Regions from separate parts of the Oceanobacillus sp. FSL K6-3682 genome, predicted to be linked through region 2. Evidence: riboswitches for the same ligand, from Rfam matches in the RefSeq annotation. Region 2 holds a riboswitch; the other holds the start of a gene.
The links. A riboswitch is a leader RNA that binds a small molecule or an ion and turns the genes downstream of it on or off. The one in region 2 is predicted to bind FMN.
Positions count from the first base shown of each region.

Region 1: linked by a shared signal. The riboswitch ahead of MHH51_RS16360 (ECF transporter S component) and the one ahead of ribD (bifunctional diaminohydroxyphosphoribosylaminopyrimidine deaminase/5-amino-6-(5-phosphoribosylamino)uracil reductase RibD) in region 2 are both predicted to bind FMN.

Region 1 covers NZ_CP150263.1:3,293,423-3,297,854, forward strand. Annotated here, with positions in the region: gene MHH51_RS16355 (DeoR/GlpR family DNA-binding transcription regulator) at 81-833, shown strand; gene MHH51_RS16360 (ECF transporter S component) at 1,043-1,624, opposite strand; FMN riboswitch at 1,788-1,911, opposite strand; gene MHH51_RS16365 (M20/M25/M40 family metallo-hydrolase) at 2,003-3,067, opposite strand; gene MHH51_RS16370 (thioredoxin family protein) at 3,253-3,807, shown strand; gene MHH51_RS16375 (potassium channel family protein) at 3,941-4,432, shown strand, end outside.
Region 2 covers NZ_CP150263.1:461,485-465,916, reverse strand. Annotated here, with positions in the region: gene MHH51_RS02505 (riboflavin synthase) at 1-523, opposite strand, end outside; gene ribD (bifunctional diaminohydroxyphosphoribosylaminopyrimidine deaminase/5-amino-6-(5-phosphoribosylamino)uracil reductase RibD) at 468-1,595, opposite strand; FMN riboswitch at 1,737-1,874, opposite strand; partial or broken gene MHH51_RS02495 (BCCT family transporter) at 2,526-4,060, shown strand; gene MHH51_RS02490 (helicase) at 4,127-4,432, opposite strand, start outside.

The sequences.
Region 1 (4,432 bases), 2.0 Mb from region 2:
TTATTATGATATAATTATTTTTATAAATAACCCGATATAAACAATCTAATTCAATTAAATACAATAAAAAGGTGATAAATATGCTAAAAAAAGAACGTCATATCTACATATTAGATAAGGTTCAATCCGAGGGAAGAGCATTGGTTTCTGAATTAACGAAGGAACTGAAGGTAAAGGAAGACACTATTCGAAAGGATATGCAGGAGCTGTCGGCAAAAGGATTAATTAAAAGGGTTCATGGCGGGGCATTAAGCATTGTCAATGACAAGGTAGACTTTAACACGAGAATTGATCAAAATGCTAAAGTTAAGGAAGAATTAGTCAAACTCGCTGTTCCCATTCTGGAAAAAGCGGATGTACTTTTTATTGATGGCGGCACCACTAACTTAAAGCTGGCTGAGAAGCTGCCTCAGTCTTATAAAGGGAGAGTATTAACGAATAGCCCTTCAGTGGCTTTTGCCCTAAGCAACCACCCTCATGTACAAATCTATGTTATTGGTGGTGAATTCAATAAGAATTCACACGTTAATACAGGTTCCTTTGCTATTAAAGAAATTGAGAGGATTCACGTAGAATTATGTGTACTTGGTATTTCATCAATTGATTCCAATCTTGGAATTACAGTTCCTCTTTTTGAAGAGTCCCTGCTAAAAAGTCAGTTAATTAAACAAAGTTCTCAAATACTTAGTGTGGTGACCAAAGAAAAGTTAGAAAAAGTCTCTACTTTCTTTGTCGAAAAAAGTAATGCTTTAGATTATCTAGTAACAGAGAAATCTGTACCGGCTAATATCATTGATGCATACAAGCAAAATGGGATAGAAGTCTTGCAATAACATATCCCTTTTAATCTCATGGATAGCTAACTATAGTAAGTCATACCTTTCACCTGATTTCTCAATATAGCACTATTCGTTTGTTTATTTTTCATGCACCAAAATAATTTATTCTCTTTTTATGCACTTTTAAATTAACAATAAGAAAGAGGCCGGATCAAAATTCCGGCCTCTTTCTTATTGTACTCCTTAGTTCTTTTTATATTGTATTATATAAACCTCGTTCGCTGCTGCTGAATCCAGCTCTGCAGCTTATTGAACAATGGGATAAACAAAATTCCGATAAAAATTCCTTTAATTATATTAAATGGCAGCACGCCACCAATAACTGCAATCCATTTCATTTGTTCAGACATTTCCCAGCCCATAAACCAGCCATAAGCAGGTAAAATTAGATAATAATTGAGTACACTCATTCCGACTGCCATAATAACAGTACCTGTTGCCAATCCGCTGACAAGACCTTTTAAACCCTTTATCCGATGATAAATAAGTGAAACCGGTAAAACAATCATTAATCCGGCAACAAAGTTGGATAAAACACCAATTGGCTCTCCAGATCCCGAAACAGCCAAATATAACAAGTTCTTAAATCCAACGACAAGCACTCCTGCCATTGGTGAAAAGATCAAAGATGCAATTAATGCAGGTACATCACTGAAATCCACTTTTAAATAAGGTGTTGGTAAAAACGGAAGTGGAAAATTTAGAAAAAATAAAACAAGAGAGATAGTACTTAATAATGCGATAATAATTAACTTTAGCAGCTGATTTCTTTTCTTCTTTTGCATCAGCTTACCTCCTCCATCATTTTTCCGATTCCAACTCGTGATGAAGGTACGATGCTATTTTTAGCCTGTAAGCAATTAAAAAACCCTAAAGCATAAGGGCTTTAGGGTTTGAGTCATCGCTAAATAAATACACACAAAACATGCGTATGGTTAAAAACAAGCTCGACATCTTCTCCCATCCAGACTATTACTGTCGGTTCTGGAATTACACCAGATCAACTGCATCAACGTACAGCTCGCGGACTATTTCCGCCGGTCGGGAATTACACCCTGCCCCGAAGATTGGAATCGAATATTTAATTACTTTCAGTATACCATAGCATATTCATTTGACAAGAGAAAAGTTTTTAATTCAAAGTAATTTCATATTTCCTTATATCAAACATCATCATGCAATGGATTTAAATCTTCCTTCCCTGTCAGGTTTTCAAGCATCGTTACTAATAATTCAATTTCCTTATCAATATCCTTCTTGCTTACTGTTTCTACTGGTGAATGCATATATCTGAGCGGTAGAGACACTAATGCCACCGGCACTCCTTTCCCTGTGTATCGCATTTTATCGGCATCGGTTCTTGTTGCATCCGGTGTTAATTCATATTGTAAAGGAATTGATTTGTCTTTTGCTGCTTTTTCCAGCCAACGATTGATTTTGTGGTGAATTGGTGCTCCTTTTGCTAAAACAGGGCCGCCTTCTAAATGAACCTCAGCCAGCTTTTTCGGATCAACATTTGGATAATCTGTTGCAAAGGTAACATCAACAGCAATTGCAAAATCGGGCTTTACTCCAGCCGCGGCAAAGTAAGCTCCCCCCATATTTGTCTCTTCGTTCACCGTACTTGCACCGTAAACGCCAATCGACAAATCTTTTCCAGACAGCTTGCGAATTACTTCTGCTACAATGAATGCTCCGGTACGATTATCCAGCCCTCTGGCGGAAATATACCGATCCTGTAATATTTCCGGCTCTGTTTTTAACACACAGAGATCCCCAATCTGAACCTTTTTAAGTGCCTCTGCTTTTGACTGAAATCCACAATCCATATAGAGGTCCTGCACACCGATATCACCTTTGATACCTCCATGATGCTGTGCGTTGACACCGATGACCCCTGTAAGTGTTTCCTGATATCCCAACACTGTCACCCTCATGCCAATAGCTGCTTTCAGATTAATTCCACCCAATTTTTCAAAAAATATAAAACCACGTTCATCAATACGCTGAATAATGAAGCCGATTTCATCACAATGACCTGCTAAAAGAACTTTAAATGGTGCATCTGGATTAACCACTGCAATCGCGTTCCCAACATGATCTGTCCTAATTTCATCGGCATACTCCTTGACATAATTAATCCATTTCTTTTGTATTTCCATTTCCATACTTGATGGAGATGGCGTATGAAGTAAGTCCATTAAAACATCATATTTTGTATCTGCCATGTTATAGCCTCCTATAAATGCTTGTCCAAAAGGACGATGAAAAATTCAAGCCGCCATTTTCATTGTACCTTCTAAACATTCCCTATAAATTCTTCCCTATCCTTCTTTACAAGGTAACTTTGGTTTACCAATTCTGCAGAAGAAGGTAAACTAACTATATCAAATAATTGAAATGAGGGATATAGATGTCATTAAATGAATGGTATGAAAAAGGGCTTGATCCAGATGAATACATCGAAGCAATGAATGTAAACAAAGAGGATTTATTGCACATTTATGATAACTTTTCATTACCTGCAGATGAAGCTTTTTTTGAAGAAATCAGAAGCAAGAACTTAAGAGCAATTATTCTTACAGAAGATTGGTGTGGTGACGCGATGTTAAACATGCCGATTCTTCTTAAAATTTCAGAGGCTGTCAATATGCCTGTCAAGGCTTTGCTTCGGGATGATAATCTTGAATTAATGGATCAGTATTTAACAAATGGAACAGCCAGATCTATCCCTATTATCATCTTTATTAATACAGAGGGAAAGGGAGTCGGAAAATGGGGACCAAGAGCTCCAAAAATTCAAGCGTATATAGACGAAGCACGCGCCCAGCTTCCACCAAAGGATGCCAGTGATTTTGAAGAAAAGCAAAAACAAGTGCACCGGTTTATTTCAAAATCCTATCGCGATAATCAGGATAACTGGTCTATCGTTTATGAAAGCATCAAAGAAACTTTAAAAACAATATAATTTTTAAAAACCATCGATTTCAAAGTATAAATCGATGGCTTTTTAAATTATGTATATTTATAGTTTCGGTTTTAATGAATAACATTCCTTTCTATCTGCGTATACTAACGAAAATAGATAGGAGGATTCCTTAATGAATGAGCGTTTTCTAAAACTTCTTTACTATCGCATTCCTAATATACTGAAACTGCTGCTTCTTGTTATAATTTCATTGTCGCTCTTCGGGTATCTTATTTATTTAATCGAACCACAGCGTTTTCCTACATTGTTAGACGGAATATGGTGGGCACTTATTACAGGAGCGACTGTCGGTTATGGAGATTATGTTCCTGTGACCTTGCCAGGCCGGCTGATTGCAGCATGCTTAGTTTTAACCGGCGGCGGATTAATTGCGTTTTATATCGCCTCCATATCCACTACAGCTATAAAGCGTGAAAAAAATTCACAGGAAGGCAAGCTTGCTTTTCATGGTACAAACCATTATATATTTGTCGGTTTTAATGAACAGACCCGGCAGCTTATTGACTTAATCATTCACCATTACTCAGATAAAAAAATTGTTATCATTGATCAGACTTTAACCAATCTTGCTTATACAAAGCTGCCAGTGCATTATATTAAAGGA
Region 2 (4,432 bases):
CAAATTCACCTTGTTTTAATTGACCCAGATTTGTATGATTCATGGAATAAGGAATGAGTGACACACTAAATGATCCTGCCGTAACAGCTGATACGGTCAAGCTTGTTCCATTAATCGCCACAGATCCTTGGGCTACAATCTCTCCTTGTACTTGTGGCGGATAATAGAATGTGAGAATAATGGAATTCTCTTTTTTCACCTTTTTAATTAACCGCGTCGTTGTATCTACATGACCTGATACAATATGCCCTTCCAAGCGTCCTCTTGCAGACATTGCCCGTTCCAGATTCACCACCGCATTCACCCGCAAATCAGAGAATATCGATTTTTGAAATGTTTCCGGCATAATGTCCACTGTAAAATCTGAATCAGTTACTTCTATAGCAGTTAAACAGACACCGTTGATTGCCATACTGTCGCCAATGTTATAATCCTGCAAGAGCTCTCTGGAGGCAGAGCATGTTAACTCAATATGCTGACTCACTTTTTTGATTCGTTTGACTGTTCCCGTTTTCTGAATCAATCCTGTAAACATCCTTCTTTCCCCTCCCGCTGACTATTCGTATATCCTCACCAACTGCTTCCGCGCTTTGTAATGTTAAAGGTACTGCAGATAAAACATTTCTATCACTGGAAAAGGCAGATACTCCATTACCGCCAATCAGCTTGGGAGAGATATACGTAATTACCTCTTCAAACAAATTTTCTGCCAGGAAAGCATCATGAATTCTGCTTCCCCCTTCTACATAAACGGATTGAATCCCCTCCTTCTGTAAATACTCCATTACTTTTGAGATTGTCCAATGCATGTCCGGTATCAATCGTACATGCTCAGGTACATCCTCTATAGCACTTGATGTTGTAAACACCCATACAGGAACAGTTTCTCTATAAATCTGATATTTCGCAAAATCCATTGTTTTCCCTCTCCGATCCAGGATAATCCGAATAGGTGGAAAATCAGTAATTACATTCGGCAGCAGTTTTGGATTATCCGCTAAAATTGTCCCGCTTCCTACCATAATAGCCTGAAAATATTGCCTTTCCTCATGTACTCTTTTATATGTTTCTTCTCCAGTAAGATACGTCCGCTGCTTCGAATGGACAGAAATTTTCCCATCCAGACTGACGGCCTGCTTTAATACGATATAAGGGTGCTGTCTCCTATGAAAATAGTTATAATGCTTATTCAATGCCTCTGCCTTCTCCTGCAACACACCGGAAATCACTTGTACTCCCTGTGATTCTAGATAGGCTTTTCCTTTACCAGCTACAACGGGATTAGGGTCAAGCTGTGCAATCACAACTTTGAAAATGCCGCTTTTTATAATCATTTGGGTACAGGGAGGCTGTTTTCCTGTATGATTACACGGCTCCAGCGTCACATACATTGTTGCACCAATTAAATCTTCGGGAGCTTCACATTGGTCGATAGCCATTTTTTCTGCATGCTTTTCGCCATATCTCTGATGAAACCCAGTAGCTAAAACAGTGTCATCTTTCACAATTACTGTACCGACTAAAGGATTGGTATGTGTGTTTCCCTGCCCCAGTTTTGCGAGCTCTATTGCCCGCTCCATATACAGTGTGTCCATGTGCTTCCTCCTTTCTTAAAACACCAAAAAGCCCCGTGAATGATCTCCACGGGGCGTACTTAAATAAACCATGTCTATACACTGAAACAGATTTTCATGTACCTTAAAAGAATACACTTCACCCATTCATGTGCTGACGTAAGTTTTCTTCTCCCATCCAGACTTTAACTGTCGGCTCCAGAATCTCACTGGATCCACCGCGATACGCGGGTCACGGACTTCAAATCTCAAGGATTTGTCACCGCCGGTCGGGAATTACACCCTGCCCCGAAGAAACGATATTAAATTTTTATATTACTCTTTCTTACCTTACATAATCTAACTTAGCATTCTATAAGTGTTTACAGCCTCTCAACTGAAGTGTCAGTATCCTGTTATATCTTCATAAACCCTGCCAAAAAAATCTAGTTACATATGCTAATATGTTAAAACTGATAATATCAGTTTAAAAAATAAAATGCAAGCTATCATTTTTATAATGCTTTAATAATTAGTCGTATTTGGTCACTATATTACCCGCTAACTTTTTTTGGAAAAGAGAGATTATTTTAAATTAAGTACGTATGATTGACAACGTATTAAAATTGTTTTAGGGTATAGAACGGTGGAATTATACTTCAACTGCTGGAGTATGATTCCACTATTTTGTTTTTTACTGCATTTCCGTTTTGTATTTGCATGATAATAAAACAACAAACATTCCGAGGAGCTTTTCATATTTCCCCCCTCGGAATGTTTGTTGTTTGCAAGCACCCTATTGTAACAATTTATTCGCTTATCCCTGGCCAAGTTTTTTCAGTCAGGATACTTACAGGCGTTTCAATGTGGTTAAAAGATATTATCCATTAGATAAAAAACGGGGTTCAGAGAAAGACTAAAAGGAAATCAAACAACTATGATTAAACTTAACAAGATGGAGGAAAAGAAATAATGAAAGGTTCAAATAGAAAAAAGACTTCGCTAGATCTGCCAACATTTATTATAAGTGGCGGCGCACTCGTACTATTTGTCATAGCCGCATTTATTAATGCTGACTTTGTCGCTGATATGGTTGATACCTTATTTGGCTGGTCTGCTACTTATTTTGGTGTAGTTTACCAAATGACTGTATTAGTCACATTTTTTATTGCGTTAGGGTTAGCTTTTTCTAAATACGGAAAAATCCGTTTAGGTAATATGGAAAAACCAGAAATGAGTACATTTAAATGGATTTGTATTATTATGTGTACTTTATTAGCAGGAGGAGGAATATTTTGGGCTGCTGCAGAACCATTATCCCATTTTATATCCGTACCTCCCCGCTTCTCAGGGATTGAGAATGGCACACTGGAAGCAGTTGTACCTGCTCTGGCATCCAGTTTTGTAGACTGGGGTTTTCTGTCATGGGCAATTTTAGGTACATTAGGCACTATCGTATTAATGTATGCCCACTATCATAAAGGCATGCCGTTGAAGCCAAGATCTTTACTATATCCAATTTCCGGCGAAAAAATCATGAAAAAAGTGTATTAGGAACACTTGTTGATTCTTTTTCTATTCTTGCTGTTGCTGCTGGAACGATTGGACCGATTGGGTTCTTGGGTTTACAGACAGGTTATGGATTAAATGCATTAACTGGTTTACCAAATACCTTAGTTATTCAAATTATCATTATTATCGTTATCGTTATTGGTGCAGCAATCTCCGCTGTAACAGGAATCCATCGGGGAATTCAGCTGTTAACCAGCTTTAATGTTCTCTTGGCACTTGGATTAATCATTGGAATCTTATTACTCGGACAAGGTTTCTTTATCTTTAACAATTATTTTGAAGCTTTTGGTCTTTACGTAAATGATTTTATTTCTTCCAGTACCTTCCGCGGTGATGAAGAATGGCTTGGCTTATGGACTGTATTTTTCTTTGCTTGGTTTATTGGCTATGGCCCGATTATGGCGCTATTTACAGCACGAATTTCACGCGGAAGAACCATTCGTGAGCTAATTATTGCAGTTGCTGTTATCGCGCCTATTATTACAACTTTTTGGTTTACTGTCGTTGGCGGAACAGGAATCTTTTATGAACTAAATGATTCTGGCTCGATATCAACTGCCCTAAATGAAGCAGGTCCTCCTGCTGCGATGATAGCCATTACAGAGCAATTGCCATTTCCTATGATTTTCGGAGCCTTGTTCTTGCTGGCTACCGTTATTTTCGTATTAACTACGGCAGACTCTATGGCCCTGTCTATTTCAATGGCTATTACCGGAGAAGGGAATCCTCCAAGCTGGTTAAGAGCTTTTTATGCATTGGTCATGGGTCTTGTTGCTATTGTATTAGTTACCATCGGTGAAGGAAGCGTGGACGCCCTGCAATCCTTTATTGTGGTGACCGCTGTACCTGTTGTATTCCTGCTGATTACGACATTCTGGACAGCACCAAAAGCAGCTAAAGATTTATATAATAATCATAAAAAAGAAACGTTATAAACCAAATTGCAAACAGCCTTTCTCTGTATTTTGGGGAAAGGCTGTTTTTATCGTATAGGTATCCTATTATTTTTCAGCAATACAAAATATAAAATGATCATTCGGATTCCAAACATGTTCTTCATCCGCAATATACCCGCGCAGCCATAAATTCCCTTGGATTCGGCGAAGATAAAAGCCTTTTGGAACATCCAGATCCTCACTTAGAATTTCTGATGCTATTGTTATTGAACCATTAGGAGCCTGATTTTTCAGCTGGTGTGCATCATATCCTTCTCCTTGATTAAAATACGCCAGTCTTATATAGGGAGCCAACTCAAGCGGGCAGAGCTGTAATTTAAGATTAGCAGCTTTGCTAAAAAGTTGGGATGT